3 regions of the Bacillus sp. EB106-04-04-XG123 genome follow, and region 1 is predicted to be linked to each of the others. Evidence: riboswitches for the same ligand, from Rfam matches in the RefSeq annotation. Region 1 holds a riboswitch; each other region holds the start of a gene.
The links. Region 1 has a riboswitch for thiamine pyrophosphate ahead of tenA (thiaminase II). Riboswitches for the same ligand answer to the same signal wherever they lie in the genome.
Positions count from the first base shown of each region.

Region 2: it holds a riboswitch for thiamine pyrophosphate, as region 1 does, so the genes downstream of both, thiC (phosphomethylpyrimidine synthase ThiC) here and tenA (thiaminase II) in region 1, are expected to answer to the same signal.
Region 3: it holds a riboswitch for thiamine pyrophosphate, as region 1 does, so the genes downstream of both, tenA (thiaminase II) here and tenA (thiaminase II) in region 1, are expected to answer to the same signal.

Region 1 covers NZ_JBYTDZ010000001.1:705,065-715,325, forward strand. Annotated here, with positions in the region: gene thiO (glycine oxidase ThiO) at 1-930, opposite strand, end outside; gene tenI (thiazole tautomerase TenI) at 914-1,531, opposite strand; gene tenA (thiaminase II) at 1,506-2,216, opposite strand; TPP riboswitch at 2,295-2,404, opposite strand; gene AC3WTB_RS03680 (monovalent cation:proton antiporter family protein) at 2,464-4,305, opposite strand; gene prpE (bis(5'-nucleosyl)-tetraphosphatase PrpE) at 4,468-5,211, shown strand; gene AC3WTB_RS03690 (RluA family pseudouridine synthase) at 5,253-6,146, opposite strand; gene AC3WTB_RS03695 (NAD kinase) at 6,164-6,964, opposite strand; gene yjbM (GTP diphosphokinase) at 7,028-7,657, opposite strand; gene AC3WTB_RS03705 (UPF0738 family protein) at 7,691-8,056, opposite strand; gene AC3WTB_RS03710 (CYTH domain-containing protein) at 8,293-8,871, shown strand; gene AC3WTB_RS03715 (lytic transglycosylase domain-containing protein) at 8,893-9,660, shown strand; gene AC3WTB_RS03720 (globin domain-containing protein) at 9,936-10,261, shown strand, end outside.
Region 2 covers NZ_JBYTDZ010000005.1:302,047-312,307, forward strand. Annotated here, with positions in the region: partial or broken gene AC3WTB_RS16495 (IscS subfamily cysteine desulfurase) at 1-83, opposite strand, end outside; gene nadB (L-aspartate oxidase) at 178-1,752, shown strand; gene nadC (carboxylating nicotinate-nucleotide diphosphorylase) at 1,734-2,597, shown strand; gene nadA (quinolinate synthase NadA) at 2,584-3,693, shown strand; gene safA (SafA/ExsA family spore coat assembly protein) at 3,825-5,075, shown strand; gene AC3WTB_RS16520 (YhcN/YlaJ family sporulation lipoprotein) at 5,410-6,027, shown strand; gene AC3WTB_RS16525 (LysE family transporter) at 6,073-6,705, opposite strand; TPP riboswitch at 6,941-7,049, shown strand; gene thiC (phosphomethylpyrimidine synthase ThiC) at 7,176-8,936, shown strand; gene AC3WTB_RS16535 (hypothetical protein) at 8,972-9,118, opposite strand; gene AC3WTB_RS16540 (hypothetical protein) at 9,310-9,492, shown strand; gene AC3WTB_RS16545 (serine/threonine protein kinase) at 9,526-10,170, opposite strand.
Region 3 covers NZ_JBYTDZ010000002.1:774,589-784,849, forward strand. Annotated here, with positions in the region: gene licT (BglG family transcription antiterminator LicT) at 1-754, opposite strand, end outside; gene AC3WTB_RS09365 (YwqG family protein) at 990-1,805, opposite strand; gene AC3WTB_RS09370 (methyl-accepting chemotaxis protein) at 1,974-2,813, opposite strand; gene AC3WTB_RS09375 (energy-coupling factor transporter transmembrane component T family protein) at 2,964-3,698, opposite strand; gene AC3WTB_RS09380 (ABC transporter ATP-binding protein) at 3,688-5,286, opposite strand; gene AC3WTB_RS09385 (ECF transporter S component) at 5,261-5,860, opposite strand; gene tenA (thiaminase II) at 5,857-6,543, opposite strand; TPP riboswitch at 6,631-6,734, opposite strand; gene AC3WTB_RS09395 (hypothetical protein) at 6,791-7,918, opposite strand; gene AC3WTB_RS09400 (type 1 glutamine amidotransferase domain-containing protein) at 8,057-8,713, opposite strand; gene AC3WTB_RS09405 (hypothetical protein) at 8,971-9,135, shown strand; gene AC3WTB_RS09410 (DUF1304 domain-containing protein) at 9,170-9,541, opposite strand; gene AC3WTB_RS09415 (ORF6C domain-containing protein) at 9,547-9,801, opposite strand; gene AC3WTB_RS09420 (immune inhibitor A domain-containing protein) at 10,007-10,261, opposite strand, start outside.

The sequences.
Region 1 (10,261 bases):
ATGCCGGTCGTTTGTCGCCGGACGAAGGCCTGCCCAGCACTCTTCAATCGGCATCTCTTTAATAGAAGGCATAAGCTGAGACGCCTTTTGAATCACAGTTTCCACTCCGCCAAGCGTTGGAACAGCCTGCCACTCGTTTGGCTTCATCGTTGCACCGATAACAAGCTTTCCGCTATCTCGCTGAACGATATAACAATGATCATGATAAATGGTGTGTGCGAGCGCTGGACCGTTATTCCATACAGACACACATTCTCCTTTTACTGGATAAAGAGAATGCGATAATCCGAGCTCTTCAAAAAAACGGCCAGACCATACACCACTTGCAACTGTCAGGTCATCACATGTGAATGTGCCCTTCGTTGTTCTGACAGTTAACACTTCTTTGTCCCGCTTCACTTCGATCACAGGTGTACACTCTTTCACATCTGCTCCGTACCGGACCGCCGCCTGCCACAAAGCCCTGCATACAGCGTAAGGCTCCACATGCACATCCTCTTCAATCAAACCTGCTCCCAGCATGTGATCTGTTACTTGAGGCATGCATTTTTTTACGCTGCTTGCGTCAAGCCACTTAAATGTAGACAAATGCTGCATCCGGCAAAGGGCCTGCTTCTCTTCTTCAGTAAAGGCGACCTTCATAATGCCGCCTGCTGAAGTCCGAATATCAATGCCTGATTCATGCAAAAGATCGACCTTTAATTTTTCGTATAATGCCTGGCTTGCTCTGCCTGCCTGAAAGAAAATATCCTCATGCCCCTCTCCTTCAGCATGTGCACCGAGCATCCCGGCAGCCGCACTTGTCGTTTGCTTCCCTATCTCATTCGCTTCAAATAAGACCACCTGTTTTCCTGCTTTTGCAAGGTGATAGGCGATTGACATCCCTATGATTCCACCACCAATGATTGCAACGTCATAATGCTTTTTCATAAGGATTCTCCTTTACCTTTTCAGAAAATGCTTGTGCCATCATACGCGGCTGATGATGAGTAAATATCCCAGACATGACAGCGATTCCTTTCACATGAGCATGTTTCAATTCTGGAACTCGTTCTGGGGTCATCCCGCCGATGGCCACCACTGGAATTGTTAGTGCAGAAGTCAGTTCTTTCACAAGCTGTACACCTCTTGCCTGGAGTCCTGGTTTACAAGAGGTGTCATATACGTGCCCAAACATGACATACTCTGCTCCATTTTTCTCTGCTGCTTTCGCTTCTTCTATCGAATGGACGGACACCCCTGCATGAAGGTGAGGGAATTTTCTTCGCAGCTCCTTCGGCGAAAAGCTATGGCCCGGAAGATGCACCCTGTGAATATTGGTTAGCAGCGCCACGTCTACTCGGTCATTGATCACGAGCTTTTCTTTCGGTACACCTTCTAAAAGGAGATTCTTCACGAGATCAACAAGCTCACCTGCTGTTTTAGACCGTTCCCGAATATGAATAAAATCCACTTCAGACGCAATGGCTTTTATTTGTTTGATCAGTTCACCCGCAGGAAGCGAATCATTTGTCACTGCGTGGAGTTCCATTTGCACCAACCCCATCTAAGCATGCTGTTTGCCACAATTCTTTTTGATACGCCATCTCCCAAAAGTGATATTCGTAATAGCTTGAAATCACAAAATTTTCTTTCATATTGGCGCGTACATGTTCTGGTGCTTTTTCTGCTAGTTCATCAAAGCGGTTCACCTGTTCGAAAACGAGTTCCTTAAACCAATCGCCTCCATATGTCAAAATCCATTCTTGGTAAATTGGATGGTCAGGTGTTGTTTGTTTCAGCTTTTCACCTACCTCATAATAGAGCCAGTAACACGGTAATAACGCGGCTAAAATCTCTTCAAACCGTCCGCTTTTTACAGACCGGTACATATGAGAGGTATACGCATAAGCAGTCGGGGAAGGCTTAAAGTTCTCAATGGCTTCATCAGAAATTTGCAGAAGCTCTGTAAATTTCCTATGCAGGGACAGCTCTGCTTCATACGTGCCCTGGGCATGATACGCCATTCTGCCCGTCGTATGTAAGTCCTCACTAATCGCCGCTCCATATGCCTGCACCTTTGCAAAATGAGTTAAATAATACGAATCCTGCATCACGTAATAAGTGAAACGATCGAGTGAAAGTGTGCCATCCCCAATCCCTTTGACAAAAGGATGCGTAAAGCTTCCATTCCACCATGTTGCTGCAGCCTCTTTACATTCTGTTGAAAACGTCATGTTCCTCTCCTCCTGTTTTTCCATATAAAAAAGCCACTTTCCGCGTGGAAAGTGGCTTGGAATTTGTAAAAAGCATAGTCAAAAACCGCACCACTTCCCTACGCAGGTATGAACCTGTTCAGGTAATGAGGGTCTAAAAGTCGACACTTTTATCTCAGCCCTTTTAAAGGACTCCCCTAGTGGATCAAATATATGATGTTGTACCTCTATCTTAATCAGGAATTGTTCATTGGTCAAGCGTTCATTGTCATTCTAATTGCGCTCTTAGTCCTGCCACATACTCCCTGGAGCCCGATACAAGCACACGGTCGCCGCTTCTAAGTGTCGTATCTCCATGCGGTACTAAGCTGTCTACTCCTCTGAAAATACGGACAAATACCAAGTCACCGGTGAAAGGAAATTCTCTCAGCATGACATTATGATAACGATGATTGTTCATTTGAATTTGATACAAAGAAGAATCCTCATTTGTTAGCAATCGAATCGCATCAGGTGCTTCAATCAAAGCTCTTAGCACCGTTTTAGATGAAAGGAAAGTAGAAAACGTATCAATGCCCGCTTCCTTCAATGTCAGCTCTGCCTCAGCTTTGTTGACACTTGCAATGACTTGTTTTGAACCTTCTTCTTTTGCAAATAAAGCAATTTCCTTATTTTTTGTCTCACTGCCTGTTGCGACGACAAGGACATCCTCTTGGCCGACGCCAGCCTTTCTCAGCGTCTCATCGTCGTATTGTTCAATTGATTCGACTTCAAAGATAGAGTCTGCCAGCAGTGCTTCCTTATTTTCTTGAAACACATGCAAAATCCGAATGTCATATTCATCCTGATGCAAATCAAGTGTGACAGGTAAGGTCAGCTGATTTGCACCAATAAAGGTCACACGCTTCTTATGGCTCGCCGCTTGTTCTTTTTTAAAGAGCGCTTTAAACCAAACAGGTGTTAAAATACTCGTTAGCACAGCAACTAAAATCAGCGCTCCAGACATTTTATGATCAATGACACCGAGCCGCTCACCAATCGTCGCAGCTGCAATGACGAGAGATAACGTTGAAGTTAATAAAAAGCCGGAGCCGATGACCTTATTCATGTCATACCATTTTTTCAAATAAAGAATTGGGATGAGCTTACTGATAAGCAACGCAATAAACAGCAGCGGAATCATGATCATAATCGTCGGATCCTTAAACAGTGCCCATATATTCAGATCCACTCCGACCATCACAAAAAAGATCGGGATTAAAAATCCGTAGCCAAATGAATCCAGCTGCTGAACGAGCTCTTTATTTGGCGAAAGAAGGGACACAAGTACGCCAGCTAAAAACGCCCCAAGAATATTTTCAGCCCCGAGTGATTCAGATAAGGCAACTAAGACTATAATGAGAGTAAAGATTGCCCTTGTCCCAATTTGCACGGTTCCTTTTGACATCGACTGAAAAATTGACTTTGTCTTAAATACGCGGCCAAATAAATAAAGAAGAATGCCTGCAGCAAATAATAAGAGCAGAAGCCACATGTTCCCTGTTCCATCTCCATAAATGGAGGAAAACACAGCAAGTAAAATCATCGTGACCAAATCAGCAATGACAGCTACAAGCAGAATGATTTGACCGATATTCGTCTGCATCAACTTTTCCTCTTTTAAGGTTGGAACCACTACGCCTAATGAGATGGTAGAGATAATGAGCGTCATTAAAAAGGCATTTTGGATAAACCCTGCGAGTACAAACGCATAGGACAGGATAAAAGAAATACAAAATACCCCAAGAAAAATAATGGTGGCTGCTTTAAATGTATTTGGTTCTTTTAAACCATTTGGAAGTTCTCGTGCTTTCTTCTTTGACTCAAAAGAAGAAAAATCTATTTCAAGTCCACTTAAAAACATCAGAAAAATAAAACCGAGCATGGATAATGTATCTAACCACGCATCATGTTCGACAACCAGTTGAAGACCGCTTTTCCCAATGATGAGCCCCATGATGATTTCAGCTACAACGACCGGGATGGTCAGCTTAAATCGGTGCAATAAAATAGGGGTGAAAAAGGCGACAATAATAACGACAACGAGTGATGAAACAGATGTATGCTCCATTGGCTAAAGCCTCCTAACATTCATGTTTAATTTTATAAGTCTTACGTTAAAGCATTGATTCTAACAATTGCCTAAATGAAATGAAAGCCATTCGTTATATTTTCTAAAATTCAAACTTCTTTATATCCGACGAATGGATGAAAAAAATCAGGAGGAAACCTTATGAAATTCGATATCATTGGCGATATCCACGGCTGCTACGAAGAGCTGCTTACCCTCATACACAAACTAGGATACGAACTCAAACATGGATTACCCGTCCATCCTGATAAGAGAACGCTGGCCCTTGTTGGTGATTTAACAGATCGAGGGCCTCAGTCAGTAGACGTCATGCGATTTGTCATTCATGCCTATTCACACGGCGCAATCCGCTATGTACCTGGCAACCATTGCTTTAAGCTTTATCGCTATTTAAAAGGAAATCCCGTCAAATTGCTTCATGGCATCGAAACGACAGTGAACGAAATAAAAAAACTGCCAATTCATGAACAAAACAAATTGTCACATGAATTTAAGCAGTTATTCGAGAAGGCTCCGCTTTATGATGTACTCATTCCTGATGAGCTGATCATTGCACACGCAGCGATGAAGGAAAAGGATATTGGAAAAAAGCCGAATAAACAGATGCGGTCCTATTTATTATTTGGTGCCGTCACAGGAGAAACATGGCCAGATGGACGGCCTGTTCGCAAGGACTGGGCAAAAGAATATCACGGAAAACCGTGGATTGTGTACGGCCATACACCTGTGAAAGAGCCTAGATTCGTTGGCAGAACCGTCAATATTGATACAGGCTGCGTATTTGGCAACAAACTGTCTGCCCTCACATACCCTGAGCTTAAAACGGTCTCCGTTCCCTCATCTATGCCTTATGACGAGTCAAGATTTCAGCATTTCACATTATAAAAAAACCCGGCCCTGCGCTGCAGGTGACCGGATTTCTCTATTTAAAAAAGCAAGGATTTCATATCGTCAGGAAGCGGAGCTGAAAATGTCATTTGCTCACCTGTCATCGGATGAGGAAACACAAGGGTTTCACTATGCAGTGCCTGCCTGTCTATTCGCTCGGCCCTTCCGCCATACAGCGTATCTCCGATGAGCGGATGCCCAAGAAATTGCATATGCACACGAATTTGATGTGTTCTCCCGGTTTCAAGCGAGAGAGACACATCCGACATATTTAACTCAGCGATTACCGCTCGCAAGGTATAATGCGTCACTGCCTCCTGCCCAGTATCATCAACCATCCGCTCGATGATACTATCCCCTTTTCGGGCAATTTTTGCAGCGATGGTTCCATGTTTTTCTGTGATCATGCCATGTGTAAACGCTCTGTATGTTCGCTTAACCGCTCCACTCTTTTGCGCCTTAGATAAAAGGCTATGGGCAAAGCGATGCTTCGCCACAAGCATAACGCCAGATGTATCACGATCAAGACGGTTCACTAAATGAACCGTATGCCGAACAGACTGCTTTGCATAATGGTGCAGTAATCCATTCGCAATACTGTGCTCGGGGTGCTCCCGAGAAGGGATCGAAGGAATATACGGCCTTTTATTCAGCACAAGGACATGCTCGTCCTCAAATATAATATCAAGCGGAATCGGTGCAGGCTTCAGCCCTTCACTCACTTTTTCCTCGGGAAATAAAATGGTGAGCCTGTCCCCTTCATGCAGCTCATATCTCACGGTAACATGCTCTCCATTAATGAGGAGGTCACCGCCATCAAACTTAATATCCGTCAACATTCTTTTCGAAATACCAAGATCAATTAAATATTCCTTTAAAAGCAGCCCTTCTTCTTTGGCTGTCATGGTTTTGTTTAACGTAAAGTATTCCAGCGAGAACAACCTCTTTCTTATTCTCCTTTTCCGATAAAGGAATCTTGCACCCTTTTCCAAAACGGAAACGGTCTAAATCTAGCAAAACGGACATTCTCATCTGCCACCCGGCATTGAATGGATTTGACGTCTTTATGAAGCAGCGTCAAATGATCAATCGTCACCTGAAAATCGACATCATTCCTCGGCTTAATCACACAAGTATGGTGGTCAGGCAAAATAAGCGGTGAACCGACCGTCCGGAACACTCTGTTGTTGATTGAAGCCATTTCTGCCAGCTGAATGGCTCTAATGGAAGGATGAATAATGGCGCCTCCAAGTGCCTTATTATAGGCCGTACTGCCTGATGGAGTAGACAAACAAAGGCCGTCACCTCTGAATGTTTCAAACAGCTGTCCTCTGATTTCAACATCTGCCACAAGTGTCCCTTCCATGCTTTTAATCGTACATTCATTCATTGCTAAATATTTCTCTTCTCTGCCGCCGTCGTTGTATCTGACAATGACCTCTAAGATCGGATATTCCACAATATGATAAGGCGTTTTCGCAATGGCTAAGACGAGTTTTTCAATCTCACTCGGCACCCAGTCAGCATAGAAGCCAAGATGACCTGTATGAACACCGACAAAGGCTGTTTCATTCAGACGGTTGCTGTAGCGGTGAAAGGCATAAAGAAGGGTGCCGTCTCCACCAACCGTAATGACAAGATCCGGTTCCTCTTCATTTAGTTCCATGCCAAAATCCAATAAGTAGGTCTGAATTTTACTTTTGAGCGTGTCAGATACAGAATTCCCTTTTGAAGAAACTGCAAATTTCATGAATTCTTCTCCTTTTTCACCTTGCTGCTATGAGAGGGCAGCATCATATTTGATCAAACTGGCTCAGCTGTCGTTTTTCTTTTTCCGGGAAAATGCCACTTGTGCTTCTTGAATTTCCCCTCTAATTTCGGACATCTCTTCATCGAGACGAGATGCTGCCTCAGATGCTCTTTGAAGGCGCAGCTTAACCTTCTCCGGGATATTCCCGCTATATTTATAATTCAGAGAATGCTCAATGGTCGCCCAAAAGTTCATCGCAAGCGTACGAATTTGGATTTCGACAAGGAGCTGCTTCTCTCCGTTGATCGTTTGCAGCGGATATAACACAACAAGGTGGTAAGAGCGGTATCCGCTTTCTTTATGTTCTGCAATATAGTCGCGTTTATCTACAACCACAAAATCTTTACGTGACTGGAGCATTTTTTTCACGACTTGTATATCTTCTACAAACTGGCACATAATGCGAAGCCCAGCAATATCCTGCATCGTTTCAATCTCATGCATCGGGATGTTTTTACGCTTTGCCTTTTCTAATATGCTGGCAACGGGTTTCACTCGGCCTGTGACAAATTCTACTGGTGAATGGTCATCCTCGAATTCATACAGCTTTCGAATGCCTTTTAGTTTCACTTTTAATTCTTCGACTGCTTGTTTATACGGTGCGAGGAATTGATCCCATTGTTTTTTGTCCATGAAACTTCCCCCAATTCCATATACCTAATTATTTCAGAGGAATGTGCTTTTCACTTTCTCTTCCATATCTCCGTAATTGGCATTGTCTTTAATATTGTCGATTAAATAATGTAATTCCTGTTGAAGCTGAATGAGTTCCAGCGAATATTCATCCGATGCCAAATAGACAGGGATGTCACGATTCATTGCTTCTTTTAATGGAGCCCATGTATGTTCCCCTAAAATAAGATACGAAAAGGACTCCTCGGTTTCAAGTATGTAAACGAACGCAAAGTGATCAGAATCAACAAGCATTTGTCCTGATGCTTTTGCTTTTTGGATTTGCTCTTCTGACTGGATTGTCAAAATCAGCCTGTCTTCTTTTAAAGTTGCTTCTGTGATTTCAATTCTGTTTTGCATCATGATCTCCTTTACAACAAAGTACAGCTTTATTTTATCATATCAAGTTCAATATTGATAAACCGAACTTTTGGAGAAAATCCTGTTTTTCTCTTTTAAATGATCCTTTCCCACGATTCTTCATTCATTTTGGTCCACGCCTAAAGAAAATAAAGAGAAAAAAACAGTCTTTTACATGGTGAACACACTTCATGTACAATAATCATATTTCCTCTAAATGAAAGGTTGATGTCAAAATGGCACAGGAAATTGAAATAGAACTAAAACAATTATTAATGAAAGAAGAATTTGATCAGCTGAAACAGCATTTTCAATTGAAGGATGCGGATTTCCACACGCAAACCAACTATTATTTTGATACACCTCAATTTGATATAAAATCTCAATTGGCTGCATTAAGAATGAGAGAAAAAAACGGTCAGTGGGTGCTCACATTAAAGGAACCGCACGAGATAGGCTTGCTTGAAACCCACCAAACGATCGCTCCCCCATCACAACTTAACGATTTTGAGCTGCCAGAAGGTGAAGTTGCGGACAGATTAGCCCACCTGAACATTCAAAAGGATCAAATTGTGTACTTTGGTTCACTTGAAACGTCAAGAGCAGAAAAAATGATCCAAGAAGGCTTAATTGTTTTGGATCACAGCCGATATTTAACAGTAGAGGACTATGAACTTGAATTTGAAGTGAGCGACCTGGAAATCGGACAAACCGCTTTCTCCGCATTGCTCCGCAAATTTCATATCCCAGTACGAAACACGAAAAACAAAGTCGTTCGTTTTTATGAAGAAAAAATGAAATCACAGAATAGATGAATTCCTTGAAGGAGGAACATGATGAACGTTAATCAACTTCAATCCTTTATGCAGCTTCAAGCGCTTAAAACGTTACAAACAGACCCAGCACAAACGCAAATGTCTGCGGGTCAAGAATCGAATGCCCAAGCTTCATTTCAGTCGCTGCTGCAAGATTTTTTAGGCGGATCAGAATTATCACGTCTCCCGCTTTCCATCTCTGCTTTTATGGGCACGGACCCATCAACGGCTCCGAACACGCAATATGCGCGTACAAACCCATATTTATCTGCGATTGCCGGCAGTGATCAGCTTGAGGCTCAATCTTTGTATGCAAATGACAATCAATTAAATACAGCGAATGGCATTGGAAATGTTTTAAACAACAGCTACACACCGCCGCTTCAAAAGGCTGTCTCCAGCGGCTCATCATCAAAAGAGATTAATCAAATCGTGTCACAAATGGCTCAAAAGCATGGCGTTCCTGAAAAGCTGATTCACGCAGTCATTAAGCAGGAATCCGGCTATCGCACGAATGCTGTCAGCCATGCAGGTGCGCTTGGTCTCATGCAGCTCATGCCATCTACGGCTAAGTCACTTGGCGTCAACAATGCCTTTGATGCTGCCCAAAACATTGAAGGCGGTACGAAGTATATAAAACAAATGCTTCAGAAATATAACGGAAATATCTCACTCGCCTTAGCTGCCTATAATGCAGGTTCAGGAAATGTAGATAAATACGGGGGCATCCCTCCATTTAAAGAAACACAAAATTATGTAAAGAAAATCACAGCTCAATATTTCGCTTAAACCGAAGAGAATAACCTCTTCGGTTTTTTGTATGTCGCTTTCCCCCCTTTTTTGACTGAATGTGTTATGATATGGTCAATTGATCACGGAACCCGCCCCACTCTTTATTTCGAGCAGACCAAAGCTGTTTGTTTGTGGAATTGAGATGAGGTTGTTAAAATAAGTACAAGAATAGAAACAATAAAATAGAACAAACTGAATATCACTTTTGAAATAAATAAAATGCGCAATAGGGTGAGTCATCCTATTAACTACGAGTAAAAGGAGTAGTCAACATGGTACAATCGTTTAACGCACCTTACGAAGCGGTTGGAGAGGAACTTCTATCGCAACTTGTTGATACTTTTTATGAAAATGTAAAGTGTCATCCTTTGCTTCATCCTATTTTCCCGGATGACTTAAAAGAAACAGCAAGAAAACAAAAACAGTTTTTAACGCAATATTTAGGCGGACCACCGCTCTATACAGAGGAGCATGGCCACCCAATGCTGCGGGCGAGACATCTCCCTTTTCCGATTACTGAGGAGCGGGCGGACGCTTGGCTTGAATGCATGGAGGATGCAATGGATCAAGTAGGACTAACCGGCGATATTCGTGACTT
Region 2 (10,261 bases), on a different contig from region 1:
TAGAAATTTTTACTCAGCTGCTCAAAAACATGCAGTGCTTCTTCTGAAACAGGTGTAGAAGCTGCGTAATCTAAATAAACCAACCTATCCATCTCCCGTGTAAAAATTTTTTCTTGTATTTATTTTAGTGTTGTGTAATGATATGTGTCAAGACAGGTGTAAATGACAGGAGGGGCAATGGTGTCATCAATCAAAAAAGTCATTGTGGTGGGATCAGGCATTGCAGCGCTTTCCTTTGCAAGAAATATCTCGAAAAACTGTCAGGTCATCATGATGACAAAAAAACAATTTTCATCTAGTAATTCCATGCTGGCACAAGGTGGAATTGCTGCTGCCTTTTCAGCACATGATTCAGCTGAGCAGCATGTGCAAGATACACTAGATGCTGGCTGTGACCACAATGATGAAAGAACCGTACAAGAAATCGTGAGACTTGGAAAACATCTTGTGCAGCAGCTCGTAGCAGATGGCTGTCCATTTGATCAAGATGAAGCGGGAGAGCCGCAATTAGGCAAAGAGGGGGCACACACCACTCATCGCATCTTGCATGCAGGAGGAGATCAAACAGGGAAAACCCTTGTACAGTATCTGAAAAGTCAGCTCGGCTCACATATTCATTTATACGAGTATCATCATGTCATTGAACTATTGGTTCATGAAGGGACATGCAAGGGTGTTGTATGGAAAGACGAGACAGGACACGTACAAACAATGACCGCAGATGCCGTTGTTTTATCAACAGGTGGCTGCGGCTCCCTATATGAGACAAACACAAATGATCCTTCTGTCACAGGAGAAGGACTGATGATGGCCTATCGAGCAGGTGCGCAATTAGTGGATCTCGAATTTGTTCAATTCCATCCAACTCTTTTGACAATCGATGGAAAAGCAGTTGGTCTCATTTCAGAGGCAGTACGGGGAGAGGGAGCTTATTTAGAAGATGAAACAGGCAGGCGGATCATGAAAGGGATTCACCCACAAGCTGATTTAGCACCTAGAGATGTGGTCGCTAGAGCTATTTTTCATGAGCAGCAATTAGGCCATCAATTGTATCTTAACATCCATGCTATTCCGCATTTTTCAGCTCGTTTTCCAGCAATAGATGCGATGTGTCAGCGTGCAGGTGTCGATATGGCGAGCGGCAGGCTGCCAATTTCCCCAGGTATGCACTTTTTAATGGGCGGTATCAGCGTCAATGAATATGGAGAAACGACTGTTCCAGCGCTATTTGCCATTGGAGAAGCAGCCTGCACTGGCTTACACGGTGCGAATCGATTGGCGAGTAATTCTCTTCTGGAAGGTCTCGTATTAGGCAGCAAAGCAGCACAAAGAATTGAACAGCTGCCTAAACAGAAAGAAACAAGTCCACCTTTTTCTATTCAAGAAATATGGACGGTTCCAATGATTTCAAAGGATCAGCTGAGACAATGGATGACTACATTTGCAGCCATTGTGAGAGATGAAAAGGGCTTGCAGACTTTGCTTCATACGTTACAGCATGTCACTTTTCAGCAAATTAATGTGAAGGATATCACAAATGAACAGATCGAATTAAGCAATCAATGGGCATTAGCGGTTTGCCTTGCTAAATCTGCATTACTCCGTACAGAAAGCAGAGGCGGCCATTATCGAATGGATTATCCAGAGCGAAGTGATGCGTTGTGGCAGGGCAGGCAGATTGTTCATGAAAAAGGTCATATTCATATCATGAAAAATGAAAGGATCGGTGCCAAATGGAACGTTTACAGTTAAAACAAATGCTCACTCATTTTTTCACAGAGGATATTGGCTTTGGAGATGTATCAGCTGATGCCATCTTTGGAGACAAGAAAGGAACAGCTCTTATCATTGCGAAACAATCTGGTGTATTGGCAGGATCACAACTGATTGATATAGGGTACCGCCTGTTGAATGAACAGATTCAAACTGAGCTGTTTTTTCAAGAAGGTGATTGGATTCATTCAGGCGCTGTACTGGCGAAAATAAAGGGCTCAGTCAACGACTTATTAAAAGGAGAACGGGTCATTTTAAATCTATTGCAGCGAATGACAGGTATCGCCACTTTAACACATGAGGCGGTGCAGCGATTAGGTGACCCGTCTATTACGATTTGTGATACGAGAAAAACGACACCCGGCTTGCGTATGTTAGAGAAATACGCAGTGAAGACAGGCGGTGGAAAGAATCATCGCTTTGGCTTATCAGATGGGGTGATGATTAAAGATAATCATATTGCCGCATGCGGCTCTATTCGTGAAGCAGTAGAGAAAGCAAGAGCATATGCCGGTCATATGGTGAAAATTGAAGTGGAAATTGAATCAGAAACGCAGCTAATGGAAGCCATTGATGCAAAAGCGGATGTCATCATGTTTGATAACTGCTCTCCGGACGAGGTTAAACGTTTTAAACAAATGACGCCAGAGTTTATTCTGACAGAGGCTTCAGGGGGCATTACGCTAGAGACATTGCCAAGCTACAGGGGGACAGGAGTCGACTTGATTTCACTTGGTTTTCTCACGCATTCAGCTCCAGCATTTGATTTTAGTATGAATATGGAATTCAGTCATAAAGGGGGAACAACTCATGTCCATGCTTAATGTATTAGCCAATCAACATGCGGCCATGATGCCAGATGAATATAAACACCGCTCTGAAGATGAGATGAAGCAACGAGTGTTAGAAATCAAGCGGGCTTTTGGCTCAAAGCTTTTTATACCGGGCCATCATTATCAAAAGGATGAGGTCATCGAATTTGCAGATGCAACAGGAGATTCATTGCAGCTGGCACAAATAGCGGCCGACAATCACGAGGCTGAATACATTGTGTTCTGCGGTGTTCACTTTATGGCAGAAACGGCAGATATGCTGTCAAACAAGAATCAAAGCGTCGTATTGCCAGATATGAGGGCAGGCTGTTCCATGGCAGATATGGCAAACATGAAACAAACAGACAGAGCATGGGAGCAGCTCACTGATCTGTTTGGAGATACAATACTTCCGCTTACGTATGTCAATTCAACAGCAGATATTAAAGCATTTGTCGGCAAGCATGGCGGGGCGACTGTTACTTCGTCAAACGCTAAAAAAGTACTCGAGTGGGCGCTGACGCAAAAAGAGCGGATCCTGTTTCTCCCTGATCAGCACCTAGGGCGTAATACGGCTTTTGATTTAGGGATTCCGCTAGAAGAAATGGCTGTCTGGGATCAGATAGAAGAAAAGCTCATTACCGATCAGCCGCTTTCCCGAATCAAGATGATTTTATGGAAAGGCCATTGCTCCGTACATGAGAAGTTTACCGTTCGGAATATAGAAGAAATGAGAAAAAAAGACCGTGACATTCAAATTCTTGTCCATCCTGAATGCACGCATGAGGTTGTAAGGGCTTCTGACTTAGCAGGTTCAACGAAATTTATTATTGATACGATCAAACAGGCGCCTGCAGGCAGCAAGTGGGCGATTGGAACAGAGATGAATTTAGTCAAACGGATCATAGCGCAGCACCCAGATAAACAAATTGAATCCCTTAACCCAGATATGTGTCCATGCTTGACGATGAACCGGATTGATCTGCCTCATTTGCTATGGTCACTTGAAAGCATTGAAAAGGGTCAGCCGGTCGGGTTGATACAGGTCAATGAAGACATCACGAAAGACGCTTTGCTTGCACTCGAGAAAATGCTCGCCATTAAATAATGATTCAGCCCCTCCTATCAGAAAACAAGTTTTTATCATATCGGCTTGTAAATAGGCATAAATTTATGTTGAAACATATTGTACTTCTGACATAACCGTTACGTTCACGTTTTGCATAGGAGGGGAAAACGTTGAAAATTCATATTGTGCAAAAAGGAGACTCCCTTTGGAAAATTTCAAAGAAATACGGAGTCGACTTTCAAGAATTGAAAAAACTAAATTCTCAGCTCAGTAATCCTGATTTGATCATGCCGGGTATGAAAATTAAAATTCCATCTAGTGGTGTTCCTGTGAAAACAGATCATCACAAATCAAAAGAAATGCCAAAAACGAAAGAACATCCGTATGTGAAAGAAAAGCCAAAAGATGTCGTGCAAGTGCAAGATACAAAACCGAAGGAAAAGCCAAATGAACCGGTACCTTATGTACCGCCAGTGCCAAAGATCGAGCAGCCAGTTTTTCCACAAGTCGATGTGAACTATTATCAGACCAATCTCTACCAGCCATTTACGCCTCCTCCCAAAAAAGATCATTATGAGAAAAAAGATCACGTTCACGAGAAAAAAGATCACAAAGATCATTTTCATCATGAGAATAAAGACCATAAAGATAACAAGGGTCATTTCCATCATGAAAATAAGGAACATAAAGATCACAAGGACCATTTTCATCATGAAAATAAAGGTCATTTAAAAGATGAAGTGGCAAAGGGATATGACCCGTTTATTCATATTCCGCATCAAAAAGAGGAGGGAAAAGACATGGAGCATGGCAATTACCCAAACCTTCCTAACTTCCCGCAAATGCCAAATGTGGGAGGGGCAGCGGTAGGAGGAGCGGCTGAAAATAACGAGCATCATCACCAGCATCATCATCATGAACCATATGATCCTTATTTTGGCTATGGTCATGGTCATTACATGCCAGCGATGTATCCATATCCGCAGCAAATGGTGCCGGCATCGCCAATTTTACCGGGATCAGGCCTATGTTATCCTATCCAGCCATATTATCACCATCATATGATGCCATATCCATACCCGGCTCATCCATATTATCCTGCGTATCAAGCGCCTGCTTACTACGGGGAAAATCATGAGCACCATGCAAACGACGGACATCACTGGCCTCACCATATGCATTCAAACGCCAATGCAAATGCTAACGTAAATCAAGGCTTTTATCCAAACGTCTCAAATGCCGCATACGGCAAGGAAGACTGCGGATGTGATGATGGCATGAAGCATCATCAGCCTTGGCCAGGACATTATCCGAATCCTGTTCCTTATGGCCAAATGGGAGCTTATCCAGCTCAGCCATATATGCAGCCATATCCAGGTCAATCCGTATTTGCAAGGCCGGAGGAGGAAGAAGAGGATTAATGACAGAAGGAACGATCTCAATCGTTCCTTTCAGCGTGTAGACAAACCCTCGCATTCGTTGTCAGGTCTGCGCTCCGGTGCTCACGAATGTCAAATTCGCTCCGCTCCTGTGCTCGTCCTTCCTAGAATGCATAGGTTTTCTATCACGCTGAAAAGAAGACAAAAGGTTAAAATCAAGAACATTTTAGCCTTTTGTCACCATACCAGAAGGAACGATCTCAATCGTTCCTTTTTTTGTTTATAACTGACAGCTTGATTTTCTTCCTAACTGTACATGCTAAAACAGAGCCTGTTTCGCGCTCATGAGATTGAATTTGTACAGGGGGTTTTTCGTTTGAAACAAAAATGGCAAAAAACAATCGCATTAGTGCTTCTTCCTATTGGGTTAACAGCATGTGGTACAAATGACAATGCAGGTGTAGATACAAGGCATAATCAATCAGGTCAGCCGGTCGGATATCATTCGAATAACCGTGCAGATGACAATAACCAAGATCATCAAGGACCAGTTTCTGAACTCATGGAAGGGATGAACGGTGGGAATACAACGAATGTTGATTATCGCACCCGTCCTCAAGCCGATGATCGAATGCCTCTTGCAGGTGGAGATGGACGCTACAGTCATGGAGATATGAACTATCATAACCAAATGTCGTTCTCAGGCTACGATAAACAAGAGAACATCCAGCGTTCAAGAAAAATTGCCAACCGCGTCAATAAAATGAATCACGTGGCAGACTCTCAAGTCATGGTGACGGATGAGAATGTGTATATTGCCATTAAATCAGATGGCCGCCTGACGTCAGAAGGCGTATCACAAGTAGAAGAAGCAGCGACTCGTTATGCAGATGGAAGAGCAGTCCAAGTCATGAAAGATGAAGGTGCATTCACACGCTTTAGAGATATGAGAAGAACGCAATTTGAAACAGGACAAACAGGCATGACCCGATAGTTTGACACAAAAAGGCTAAAGTTCATCACGAACTTTAGCCTTTTCTTAAAAATAAACCTTGATGCCTATATAAAATTCGTAAAAGAAATAACAGCCAAACCCTAATAATAAAATACCAGCAATAATGGATGTCCACTTGATCATCGTCCGATTCATCACTTTTCTTGTTAAGGATACAAGTGTGAGTAGACCAATGTCATGAAGGAGAATCCCTGCCAAAATACCGCCGGCAGCCAGCATAAATTCAGATGAATCTGTTTTTGTATAAGCATCCGCAAGTACAGCACCAAAAACAGAAACCCAGAACACAAGATTTCCAGGAGATACCGCCACGAGCAAGCCGTTTCGATATGTTTTCGCGAATGATTTATTGACCTTTTCTCCTGCTAAATGAATATCTTGATCCGCATTTTTAATGGAATCATATGCAAGAATCATTAAAAATACAGCTCCAATCAGCCAGAGCGGGATTTGAACAAACGGCAAAGATAAAAACTGAGCAAATCCAGCATATAAAGCCAAGATGAGTAATAAGTCTATGGTCATACCGCCTGCTCCGACAGTTAAACCATGAAAAAATCCGTTTTTCAGTCCCTGTTTTGTCATTTCAACCGTGATTGCTCCAACAGGCAGAGCAATTGAGAATCCTACGACGATAAATGTGAGAAATGTTTGCAATCGACTAGAACTTCCTTTGAATATATTGTATAAAAATTCTCCGTTTAGATTAATTATACATAATAGGAGAAAAGGATCAATGATTATTTCAGATTTAATTGAAATGAGTGAGATAGATGATGTATAGAAGACTGTATATCAACATGATCCATAATGCTTGTAGGGGAAAGGAACTATTTTCCTGAATCTTCTTTTCTTCATGATTTCTCTATGCTACACTGATGTGGAAATCAATAAAAGTGACTAGGGGTGCCCGCAAAATGGGCTGAGAGAGAAGTTTAGCTTCTTAACCCTTTGGACCTGATCTGGCTCGTACCAGCGTGGGGAAGTTGAAGATGATGCATGTATCATATCAATAATATGCATGTTTATTTCTGACGACGAAACCAGGTTCTTTAAATAGAGCCTGGTTTTTTGCTGGTGCTGATTCCATCCTGTCCGGTGACAAGAAGAAAAGGAGAGAACAGCAAATGAAAGAAAAGAAAAGTGTCCCATCCAATCAATCATTGTTATCCAGCTTTGACGGCAGCCATAAGGTGTATGAGAAAGGATCAAGACCCGATATCTTAGTGCCAAAAAGAGAGATCACGCTCTCACATACTGTGACAGAGGCGGGCAACATAAAAAATGAAGCAGTCCGTGTATACGATACGAGTGGACCGTACACCGATGAGAACGTTCATATTGACGTCACAAAGGGGTTAAAGCGTCTTAGGGCAACATGGATTGAAGAAAGAGGAGATACAGAAAACTATGAAGGGCGTCATGTAAGACCGGAGGATAATGGATACCGTTCAAAGGGGAATGAATCTATTCATTCTATCCAGACTGATTTTCATCATATGCCACTCCGCGCGAAACAAGGAGCGCGCGTGACGCAAATGCATTATGCCAAAAAAGGCATCATTACGCCTGAAATGGAGTTTATCGCAATAAGAGAAGAGCTAAGCCCTGAGTTCGTTAGAGAGGAAGTAGCGAGCGGAAGAGCCGTCATTCCTTCAAATATTAACCATCCAGAAAGTGAACCAATGATTATCGGAAGAAATTTTCATGTCAAAATCAATGCGAATATTGGCAATTCAGCTGTCACGTCATCCATTGATGAAGAGGTTGAAAAAATGACATGGGCGATCAGATGGGGGGCAGATACAATGATGGATCTGTCTACTGGAAAGGATATTCATACAACGAGAGAATGGATCATCCGGAATTGCCCAGTCCCAGTAGGAACCGTTCCCATCTATCAGGCCCTTGAAAAAGTGAATGGAGTCGCAGAAGATTTGACGTGGGATGTGTACAGGGACACATTAATTGAACAAGCGGAGCAAGGTGTAGACTATTTCACGATTCATGCTGGCGTACTGTTAAGATATATTCCGCTCACTGTCGATCGGGTGACTGGAATTGTTTCAAGAGGCGGTGCAATTATGGCAAGATGGTGTCTTGCTCATCATCAAGAGAATTTCCTCTACACTCACTTCGAAGACATTTGTGAAATTATGAAAAAATATGATATCGCCTTTTCACTTGGAGATGGACTTAGACCAGGCTCGATTGCTGATGCCAATGATGAGGCGCAGTTTGCAGAGCTGGAAACGTTAGGTGAGTTAACAGAGATTGCTTGGAAACATGATGTGCAGGTAATGATTGAAGGGCCCGGACATGTCCCAATGGATAAAATCAAAGAGAATGTGGACAAGCAAATGGACATTTGCAAGGAAGCACCATTTTATACGTTAGGGCCTCTTACAACAGATATCGCACCTGGGTATGATCACATTACATCCGCGATCGGTGCGGCCATGATCGGCTGGTACGGAACAGCAATGCTGTGCTATGTAACGCCAAAAGAGCATTTAGGTCTGCCGAACAAAGAAGATGTGAGAGAAGGCGTGATCGCCTATAAAATTGCTGCACATGCTGCTGATCTAGCAAAAGGACATCCTGCGGCTCAAAAGCGCGATGATGCTTTATCGAAAGCGAGGTTTGAATTTAGGTGGCGGGACCAATTCAACCTGTCACTTGATCCAGAAAGAGCCTTGGCGTTCCATGATGAAACATTGCCTGCCGAAGGCGCTAAAACCGCTCACTTTTGCTCGATGTGCGGACCGAAGTTTTGCAGTATGAAAATTTCTCATGATATCCGCAATCAATCTGAAGAAGTGAAAAGAGAGATGGAAAAGAAGGCGAAGGAGTTTGTCAGTCAAGGAAGTCAAATTTATCATCCATAAAAAAAGAACCTCGCACGATGCTGTGCGGGGTCTTATCAAACCGCTGAAAAGGCTTTTCTTAAAAGGTGAAAAAATGGCTTTGTTGCATATGCCATCATGTCCACACTCGGAATGAGAGCATCTGTTAAATGAAAAAAGACTGTTTTTCTTTCTGGAGATGTTCGTTTCTCTTTCTGCTTCATCAAGGGCAGCCTCCTTTTTCACTAATATACTTCTTTGCAGATATGAGAGATAGATATGTTGTGTGAATTTAAACAAAATTTAAACTTCTTGGGTTTGAATGGAAAGAAGGAGGGGAAACGAGTTGAATAGAGAATGAATGAAAAGAGCTGATCTATTTGACCAGCGAACAAGAAGAGTGGAAGGTGATCTTATGATGAAAGTATTTAAGGTAACATTTCATATGAACAATGGGGAAGTGCTTGATTTCGAGCTCAAACGTCCAGCTACCTATGATGTGTATAAAAAAATTGAAGAAGCCAATCATTGGTTTAAGCTGAATAATGAAATCATTAATCTATTAAACGTCAATAGTATCCATGTAGAAACAGAATAACAGCAAAAAGCCGCTCAGATAGAGCGGCTTTCGTTATGCAGAAAAATCATTTCGATTATTAAGCTGCCCGCGGGACAGCCAGTTCTTTTTATACAAATAAGCAATCACTTCAAGCCACAGACGCGGTGCTTTTTTAGGGAAAAAAGGTTTTTGGTAATAAGCATAAGCGGCTTTTAAATCATCCCATTGATGACATGCTTTCGTTTGTGTGAATCTGGCAACGTCAATGACTCTGATCCGTCCTTCTTTTGTTAAGATCAGATTGCGCAGATGGATATCAGAAGGATTCAATCCTTTCTCGCGCGCTTCCTCCAGCGCATCATCGACTTGATTGATCATTTGTTTTTTAATAGGAATTCCTTTTGTAAGGCATTCATAGAATGTGTAGCCTTTAATATATTCCATTAAAATATACTGATCCCCAGACTCATAAATCTCAGGGTAGTAAGACGAACCAGAAAGTTTTTCGTAAATGGCAGCCTCTTTGCGGGCAATATGCTGATAAGAAGGGAAAAAGACTTTTAGTGCCATTTTCTTGCCGTCTTTTTTATATAAAAAGACATAGGCACTTCTTCCTTTGCCGCACAGTTCAAGCTCTGCTGGTTTATAGGCAAGCTTATGAAAACGTTTCTCTTCATGATACTGAATCGATTCGGCTAATCTTTTGACATCTGACATTGACTTCACCTTCTTTGGTTTCAGTTTATGCGGCTGAAAAACGAATGATGAAAAAACGTGTCACCCGATAAAGCAATGGATTGTATAAAAC
Region 3 (10,261 bases), on a different contig from region 1:
TTTGAACATACTCGTTAATTTTTTCTGCGCATTGAAAAGCTGCAGTGTTTTTCTCTTTTACCACTTCATACAGAAACTCATTTTGATTTTCCATTTGAGTTTCGTTAAACAGACGCTGTCCGAAAAACTTCAAATGCGTCACAAATCGGAAATAATTTAATGATTCCTCGTCTAAATCAATTTGAAAGTGATACTTTACGATGTTTAAAATATCTTGAATGAGCTTGGTGATTTGAATCACGTTTGGCATTTCCTCATTGAGCTCTGCATTGACAATATGCATGGCAATAAAGCCGGCTTCATCCTCAGGAAGATGGATGCTCAGCTTGTCCTCAATGATCCGAATCGCTTCTAAACCACATCTGAACTCATCTTTATACAGCCGTTTGATTTCCCAGAGCAAGGCATTTTTGATGTCCATTCCTTTTTGATGACGTTCTATGGCAAAGGTGATATGATCCGTCAGCGTCACATAGATGCTGTCATTTAGATTTTTGTTAAGGGTTGTTCTCGCATGCTCAATAATCGCCTCGCACACTTGCATATACTCGATTGGAATATCATAAAGCAGGGTTTTGAATTTTTCTGATATATCTTTATTTTGAATAGAAAATACCTTCTCGATTCGTTCTTCGTCAATCGGGTCTCCGCTTTTCTTTTGAAACGCGATCCCTCTGCCCATAATGACCAGCTCATGCTGCTCGTCATCATACGCACTGACAACATTATTATTGATTACTTTCGAAATGATCAATTGATACCCCCCAGTACATTCCGCTTTTTCGAGCATTTTATCGTTGATTGATATGTCATTTTATTATTATTTTCAAAAAAGAGGACTTTAAGATGATTTTACATTTTTTTTTGATCCGGTCAACTAGTAAGAATGACATATTGCCTCTCAGAAATGACGAAATAGGGGCAAAAAAGTCTAAAAACATACACAAAAACACTCTATAAAGAGTGTTTAAAGTGTGTTTTTTACAAAATCAGGAGCAGTCCCAATTATAGACAACATTCTCGAAATTTTTTCGTTTGAGGTCTTCTGGTTTGATAAAGAAGTTGGCAATACCGCAATCTCCCCACATCAAATCTACTTCATCATCTGAGTCAATTTGTAATAACAAAACAGTATGTTCTTGATCTACATAGGTACGCGGGTCTTCTTGTGTAAACCCTGGGTACCCGCCCAATTTGTGACCAAAGCCACTCGCTGTTTCATAAAATTCATCCAGCAGGGCATCTGCTTCATCGCCATTAACACCATCTGCATCTTCGAATAGGTCCCAGCTGTTCTTTCCTGTGACTTTTTCAAAGCGGAAATCTCCTACACTGATCGTTTCGCTTGCTAATTCACCTGTAATTGCGCCTTCCTTCGTTACAGGAAAATAAAAATCGTCTGGAATTTTCACAAAAGAAAAATCAGTCAATAACTCTTCTTCTGCCAAGAAAGGTTCCTCAATAAATTTAATTCGAAAATCTTTTTGCTCTGTTTTATGGTCAATATTCATTCCATAAAGATCATCATGCACAGAAATAAAGACTTGCAAAAGTCCTGTTTCCGGATAATCCTTCAGCTTTGGCAGCTGGCCGAAATTAATTTGTGCCAAAAGTTTCATAGGATGTCCTTCGCCGTCAACTGGATATTCGTTGTTTTTGGGGAAGTAAGGATCACCAGCTATTTTGCTGTCGTATGGTCCTGTTTTTCCTTGTTTCATCTGCAATTGTATCATTGGTTTTTCCGTTTCATCTAACAACGGACGGTAGGGTGCAAGTATTTCTTGCAGCTTTGCTGATTGTGTCACGATGATCTTCCTCCTTATGAATAGGTCTAATGACAAAACTAGTCTCTCTTTTTCTATCATACAGAAGTGTATCCTGCCTGTCAGCGATAAAACGGTCATAATCCTAACAAGTTTCTCACCTTGAAATGATAAAAAACCTCCAATTCAGCTGGAGGTTTTGTCGTTCTTTTATTTCACTTGATAGTTCACTAAGTCGTTTGCTAATGCTTTCATCGTTTCGTTTGTTTCATGAAGGCCTTCAATAATTTTTGTAAAAGTGCCTACAAGTTCTGCCTGATGCTCAGAGGAAGCGACAATTTGCGCAATTTCTTCTTCCATTCCTTTGATTGATCCCTGCACATCTTTTAGGGCTGTTTCAATATCAGTTGTCGCCTGTTTCGCGTGAGTTGACAGCTTTCTCACTTCTGTTGCGACCACTCCAAATCCTGCTCCTGCTTCTCCCACTCTTGCAGCTTCTATTGATGCGTTGAGTCCAAGTAAGTTCGTTTGATCAGAGATACCTTTGATGAGATTGGACACTTGATTGATTTTAGAGGAATTTTCGACAGTGGTTTTCGTATTTTGTAGAATTTGTTCACTTGTCGCTTGTAGTTCCTCTGAATGTGCGGCAACCTGCTGTACCATTGCGACTAGTTTTTCGGAAGCTTCGTTGCTCTCCGTCATGATGTGCTCTAATCGTTGTTGATTGGTTTGGTCATAGGCCACACAGAAGGCAGCAACCACTTGACCTGATTCATCAGTAATTGGAACGGCTACGATATCCATTGGAATCCCGTATACTTCTTTCGGAATTTGGATAAACGATGGTTCTCTCCCATTTTTCAGCATCGCAAAGTTTTGGAATCCAGGATCTACTGTATCACCAGCTTTAAATCCTAAATCAATATTCCCATGTTGCTGATAATAAAGAACCTTCTCTTTCCCTAAAACAGAAAAGGTTAGCTGTTCTCTCATAGCAAGTCCAATGATTGGTAAAGCGTCTATAATGTTATCAATTCTCTGTGACATTCGCTTACGTTCATCCTCTCTTTTTCTCAGTACACCTTCTTTATCGGTTCGTTATATGATCTATTACAGCCTGTAATGTGTACTAATATCAATCAAATGACCTAAGATATATAAAAAGCCCACATTCTATCAAGAGAATGTGGGTGTTTTTTAAACAAGGTAAATGCACATGAAGACACTGATACCGATGAGAAAAAGATACATATAGTCAATCCATGAGGTGCTCATGATATGATAATACGTTCGCTCTCTCGTCCCTGTGAAGCCCCTGGCTTCCATTGCAATCGCTAAGCGTTCTGATTTTCGTACGCCCTGCGTAAAAAGAGGTAATGCATAACGCATAAAGGCCTTCCAGCTGTTTTTTTGCTTGTAGCCTCTGATTTTATGTGCAGCTTTCATTTGTTTTAATTCACTTTGAAATAACGGAATAAACCGGAACCCGGCAAGCATTCCATACGCCCATTTTGGGGACATTCGGCATTGATGAATCAAACTCATCATAAATGCCGTCAAATCTGTGGTGGACGTAAAAAGGAGGCCAAATGTCACAAATCCAAGCATTCTGAAAGCGATGGTGAGACCATTTCTTAAACTCTCCTCCGTGATATGAAACCACGCCCACTTCCAAACAGTATGATCCCCCTTGCCGAATGCCGCCATCATCCAAAAGACGAGAATAAAAAAGAGCAGATAAGGGACAAGCCTTGTGATGAGATACTTCATATTCCATCCACCTAAAACAAGTCCAATGCCAAGAGCAAACAGCCAGATGATAAAGGTTGTTTTAGGATCAGATATCGCCATGAGGCAGCCCATCGCAAGCAAGTGAGCGAGTAATTTCATGACTGGATTCACAGTAGAAAGAAAGGAATGATTACTTTGCAATCGTCAGCACATCCTTTCTTTCTGCCACATAGCGATAATGTAAAGGAGCTCTCAGCTGATAAGCATCGACAAGTTCCTGATTTGAAAATAAATCATAAGGGGTGCCATCATATACATGCTTGCCTTGATGAAAAAGAAGCACTTGATCGGCACATTCATCGACAAGCTCCATATCATGTGTAACCATCACAATGGTCGTGCCATGGCGCTGCCGCTCTTTTAAACGCCTCATTAATTCCTTCGCCGTTTTTTCATCCTGCCCGAAAGTCGGTTCATCTAACAGCAATACATCTTGATCAAAAAGGAGCATCGTGGCAACACTCAATCTTCTTTTTTGCCCTAAACTTAAGGTGAAGGGATGTGCTTTTGCATGCTTCTCTAAACCGAACTCTTTCAGCAGCTGAACCGTTTTTTCTTGTACGACTGATTCTGGCCAGTTTCGCTGTCTGCCGCCAAAGGCGATTTCATCGAATACTGTGTCTTGTATAAATTGAAGCTCCGGATTTTGAAACACAAAGCCTGCTTTTTCATAGAGTAGTCGGTCAGACCATTTTTTAAGGTCTGTTTCTTTTAAGTAAATATGACCTTTTTTAGCTGGCTCTAAGCGGATCAAATGTTTGAGACACGTACTTTTTCCGCTCCCATTTTCTCCAATAATCGCCACCCAATCTCCTGCTTTGATATCAAGCTGAAGGTTACTCATAATCCTTTTTTTCCCGTAGCTTAATTGAAGATTTTCTGTACGAATCATTGTCTCTCGTTCGATTGACGGCACTTTTTCATGCTGCGCTTTTCTTGCTTCATAGGTTTGCATAAAGGTTTGACTCAGTGGATGAAATGGATCTTGAATAATCGTGGACCATTTCTCGGGAAATAATTTTGGCCGCCAAATTCCTGCCTCTTTCATTTCTTCCTCATATGTCACGAGCACATCTTTTGGAGCTCCATCTGCTAAAATGCTGCCTTGATCATCTAATAAAATCACCCGATCCATCCATTCGATGACTCCGTCAAGCACATGCTCTACAAAAATCATGGTTTGCTGCTGATCGGCTGCAAGCTGCTGCAGCAGTTGAAATATGTCCATTCTACCTGCCGGGTCAAGCTGTGCGGTTGGTTCATCAAAGAATAGAACATCCGGCTGTAATGCTAGTAAACAAGCAAGTGCCAATCGCTGCTTCATGCCGCCAGATAAAGTGTGAATCTCTGTATGCGGATCGACATTCAGTTGGACTTTTTGCATGAGCTGCTGAATGATGTCATCCATCTCTTCACGTGGGACGGAACGATTCTCTAAGCTAAAGGCAATTTCTTCATTGACGCGGTGCATACAAAACTGAGAGTCTGGATCTTGAAACATGACGCCTGTATGTCTTTGTAACACCACTTCGCCCTGCATGTCAGCTTCCACATGCTCTGGAATGATTCCAGCCAGAACCGAAATGAGCGTGGATTTCCCGCTTCCGCTCGGTCCTAAAATAAGCACCTTTTCCCCTTTTTGAATCGTAAGAGAGATTTGATGCAAAACTGGCTTAGGCTGTTCATAAAAACGGACAGTCAGATCATTGCACGCGAGAAATGAATTCATGCTGTTCACCTTTATTTCGTTTTTCTTTCATGATGGCATATTGATTGAGTACACCAGTTTTGGATAGTGCCTCCACCACCACTTTCGCAAGGCATCCGCCAAGTATCATTCCACTAATGATTTGAGTCACAAGCGTCATAAGTAAAACTTGAGGCGTATAATATCCGAAGCCATTTGCCACGAGACTGTACGCCATCGCTCCGATAGCGGCAAAGGCACCAGACAGCATCAGTGTCCACATGCGGTATCGTTTATACCCAAAAAGAGCGAAGGCGATTTCTGCCCCAAGCCCTTGGCATACACCAATCAGCAGAGCTGAAAGTCCGAAGTGGCTGCCTGTCAATAATTCCACAGCCGCGGCAGCTGTTTCCGCAATCAGGGCAGCCCCCGGCTTTTGAATGATATACGCAACGATTGGACTGGCAATGACCCATATTCCAAACATGATATTGCCTCCTGCTGGGCCAACAAGTGCTGTAATCGGTAAGTAAAGTGTGGACCATCCTAAATAGATCACACCGCACGCAACGGATAAAATCACGGCAAGGACGACTTCTTTCATCTTCCATGTCATGATGTATGCACCTCCAGTTGAACTGGCCACTCTTCAACAGTAAAGGCCATTTCCCAAAACTTGTACTCGAGCTGGCAGCTTAAGATAAAATGCTGTTTCATTTTTTCCTTTTCCTTCTCACTTGCTGCTTCTGCCAATTGATCGAGCCGTTTGCAAAGCTCACCTGTGACAGAATCGGTTAACCCTCCATAAAACGTGATCCATTCATAAAACGGATGTGACAGGTCTGGCTGCACATCTGTGAGCATTCGTTTCCCTATTTCCCAATATGTCCAAGGACATGGAAGCAGGACAGCGATGATTTCACCAAGCGTACCTTCCTGTGCGACTTGCAGCATGTGATGAATATAGTGATGAGCACTCGGAGCCAAAGAAGCACCTTGGAGCTCATCATACGCTACTCCTGCCACTCGGCAAAGGTTTTGATGAGGGTGCGTTTCACTATCTAGTACAAACGCAATCTGCTGATGAAAAAACGCAATATCCTCTCTGTCTGTACATCTGCTGAGCGCTGCTGCATAAATTTTAATGAATGCTTGTAAGTATTCTGCATCCTGTTTGACATAATGAATGATCTGTTCCTTTTCCAGCTTTCCTGCTGCCAGGCCTCTAACGAACGGATGCTGATAAATGGCTTCAAATAACGGTTCTGCTTCTTTCCTTAATTGCGTAGAAAATGTCATAAAAAAAGCCTCCTCTTCTTCAGTTGAATAAATGAAAAAGCCACCCCAAATGGAGCGGCCTTCTTATCGATTCAATCATGAATAAGACAAGGTCCAGCTCCACTTCCCTCCGCTAGTACGAACTAGATCAGGTTCAAAGGGTCCAAGATTTTCTCTTGTCTCAGTCATACATGACTCCCCTAGTGGACTTTTGTCATTTAATTATCTTTACTCTACACATGTGGCGATTTGATGTCAACCGCCTTTCTTAATTCAACGTTCTGATTGTTGGCAGTTTCTCGATTCCTGCAGCATAGTAGAAATTCAACACACTGAAGAAATCAATTGGCTTTCCTGTTTTTAAATCTACAGCTAAAATATGATCACCGTAATTTGTCATATCATCAATATCTAAGCGTCTTGGTGTTGTCTTCCCAAGTGTATCAACAAAGCTACTATGGTAGTACTGCCCGCTAGCAAACGATGATTCATGATACATAAATAAAGTCTCCACATCTAAGTAGACGAGAATGGCCTCTGAGGAACTTGCGTATGGAGCAGAGTACGACACTGGTGCCGAAATACTTTTCACCTTCACACTGTCAACAGAATGAGTTCTCTGTTCATATTTTCCATCATATGAGAAGTAAAATACACGCTCCCATTTATAATCGGCGGTCTTAGATTGTTTGTTATACACTTTTGTACCATTTGCGAAAACATCCCCATTGGCATACGTAGCGACAAAGTATTGCAATGTTGATGACAGGGATTCAGCACCTGTGAAATTTGGTGGGTTTTTGGCATTTACCTGTAATGTATATGAGTCTCCAAAGTCTCCACCACTGGTAATACCAAACGCATAATCACCCGCTGGTAAATTGCTTAACGCAAGCAGACTGCCTGCCGGTTGAATAAGATCCGTTGGGTAGGCTTGTCCTGTTTCATAATCAACAACAAACAATTGAACGAAATAATCAGGGTTTGAAGAAGTAATCCGGCTGATGAGTGCCTGAGGTGAAGATGTGCTTAAAAACCATAAATCAACTGGGTCTTCCTCTGTTAAGACAGCCGATTGATTTATGGCTAGTCCATCAATGGAGCGAACGGCAGACGTGCGCATTTTGCCATCTTTAGCAGCTTTTCGTTTGATACTGATTCCTTTCTTCTTATTCACTTTAAATGATTTTTTCACTTGCTTCTGTTGGATAGCGGTTCCTTCATCCTGCTTCAAAAACGACTCTTGCACTTGCTGAATCGCTTTTTCTGTCAGGAGTGATTGTTTCCCACTTGATTTTGGTGCTTCTTCTGCTTTTAATGCTGGTGAAAACAAACCTGTTGCGATGAGTAAAACAGACAGTAAAGCTGCAGTGATTTTGACATAAAATGCTCTCACAGGAACATCCCCTTTTCCTCTTTTGGGTTTTTTACCCTGTGATAATTTTACCATTATTCCAATCATTGTTTTGGTCTTTTTTGGGACATTTTTATAACAAAAAAACCAGCCGCATGTAACGGCTGGTTTTTGATCGTTTTATGCAATAGTTTTAACAAACAAACGTGCTGTTTCTGCACTTGATCCTGGGTTTTGTCCAGTAATGATTTGTCCGTCAACGACAGCAAATGGCGCAAAGGCATCTCCTTTTTCAAACGCTGCCCCCTGCTCACGAAGTTTTGTTTCCAATAAAAATGGAACCTTTGGTGTCAGCTGCACGGCTTCCTCTTCTTCGTTGGTGAAGCCTGTGATTTTTTTGCCTTCGATAAATGATTTGCCATTTTCGTCCTTCACATCAACGAATGCTGAAACACCATGACAAACGGCTCCGATCGCACCATTTTTATCTGAAACCGCTAAGATCGCATCCGCTACCAATTGATTAGACGCAAAGTCGATCATAGGGCCGTGTCCCCCAGCAAAGAAAATGCCGTCATAATCAGCTGGATTCACATCTGTAAGCGCCTTTGTGTCTTGAAGTCGTTCATACACATCTTGATATTGCGCTGGAACACCTTCAGGAATTGAATTTTTGTCAATTGGTACAGTGCCACCTTGAATAGAGACAATTTGTACTTCTAGTTCATTTTCTTTAAAAATATGAAATGGCTCTGCTAACTCTTCTAGCCATAAGCCTGTTGGATGTCCATTCATTTCTGGGCTGCTTGTCGATACTAATAACACTTTCTTACTCATCTTGATCATCCTTTCGATTTATCCTGTGGTTATTTTATATTTTGCACAATTAAATATCAAGCAATATGACTTTGGGTCAGTTCTTTATGTTATACCCGATTTTCTAAAAAATATGGTATGACTCAAAATCTAATCAATATGTCACATTCTATTGGTAGGGAATTTCATGTAAAATTGTCATTGAGTGATATAATATGAGGAAAGATTGACAGATCTCTCGTGGCACATGAGGGGATTTTTAAAGGAGTGAAAAAGAGATGAAAACCTATTCGATTGTGATGATCATCATCACGCTCTGTATTATATTGGCCGTCTTTTTGATGAACCTAACAGGGGTCATGTACGGAAAAATCATTTTGGCCGTTGCTGTTGCCCTTTGTCTGACATCCATTATTCGTTTGATGGGACTTCGAAAAAGATAAAAGCCGCCCTTACTAGGGGCGGCTTTATTTAAGATTAGATCGCCAGCATCAGTGCAATTAATGCAAGAAGCGCTGGTACTCCTTGTTTGATGATAATTGATTTATTGGATGTTACACCGCCAAATACTGCTGCGATGATGACACAAAGAATGAAAAATAGCTGAATCATATATCCAACGGTATTCGATCCAAGAATGAGTCCCCAAATGAGTCCTGCTGCTAAAAACCCGTTATAAAGCCCCTGATTAGCAAACATCACTTTGACATTTGGATCTTTTTGCAAGTGTTCTGGCAGCTTAAAAGATCTCTTCGCCATCTTTGATTCCATAAAAAACATTTCTAATAACATGATGACAATGTGTTCTAATGCGACAATTCCTACTAAAATCATTGCTAAAATATTCAATTTAGTTAATTCCTTTCTGATAGACGGTCACGAATTTCTATTTTATCCGTGTATAAATCAAAGTCTTGTATTAATTCTAGCGCTTCTGTAAAGCGACTTTGTGGAATGTCTTTCATTTTTCTCACGCCGAATTCCTTTTTAATAAAAGCCATGATGGTATTGATATGAAGCTTACCATGACCATCATACTCCAAATGGCTGCAAAAAGTCTGCATCGTTCCTCGAATCACCTTTAATTGCTTGGCAGTGACATAACTCATTGGTAACGCTCATCCTTTCCTTTGTTTTAACAGCTAAAAGAATCATGGTTGAAAGAAAAACCTTCCAGGCTCTATTATATAATGGTTTCATTCGGATATCAAAATAAAAAAGAACAGACATTCGATTAAAAACCAAATCGTGTCCTTATTATCCTTTCCTCACATATCAAAAAGCCGGATTCAATAGTAGAATCCGGCTTTCTATTTAGTTACTTTTCGAAATTAACACCTTTCCAACAGAACGATCCTTACTTTGTCCAACGACTTTAAAGGATAATCCATAGTTCGGTACATCGCGTCCTGCATCTGGGTTGTTTGGATTCACATAGTTCTTTTTATCACTAAATGTACGAGTCGGGCGAATGTAGCGATCTTGCAAAGTTAAGCCCGTTGTTGCTGTATAATCGATATTCAGCTTTGTACTTGGATTCAAAGAGAATGCTGCATCATGTACTTGGAA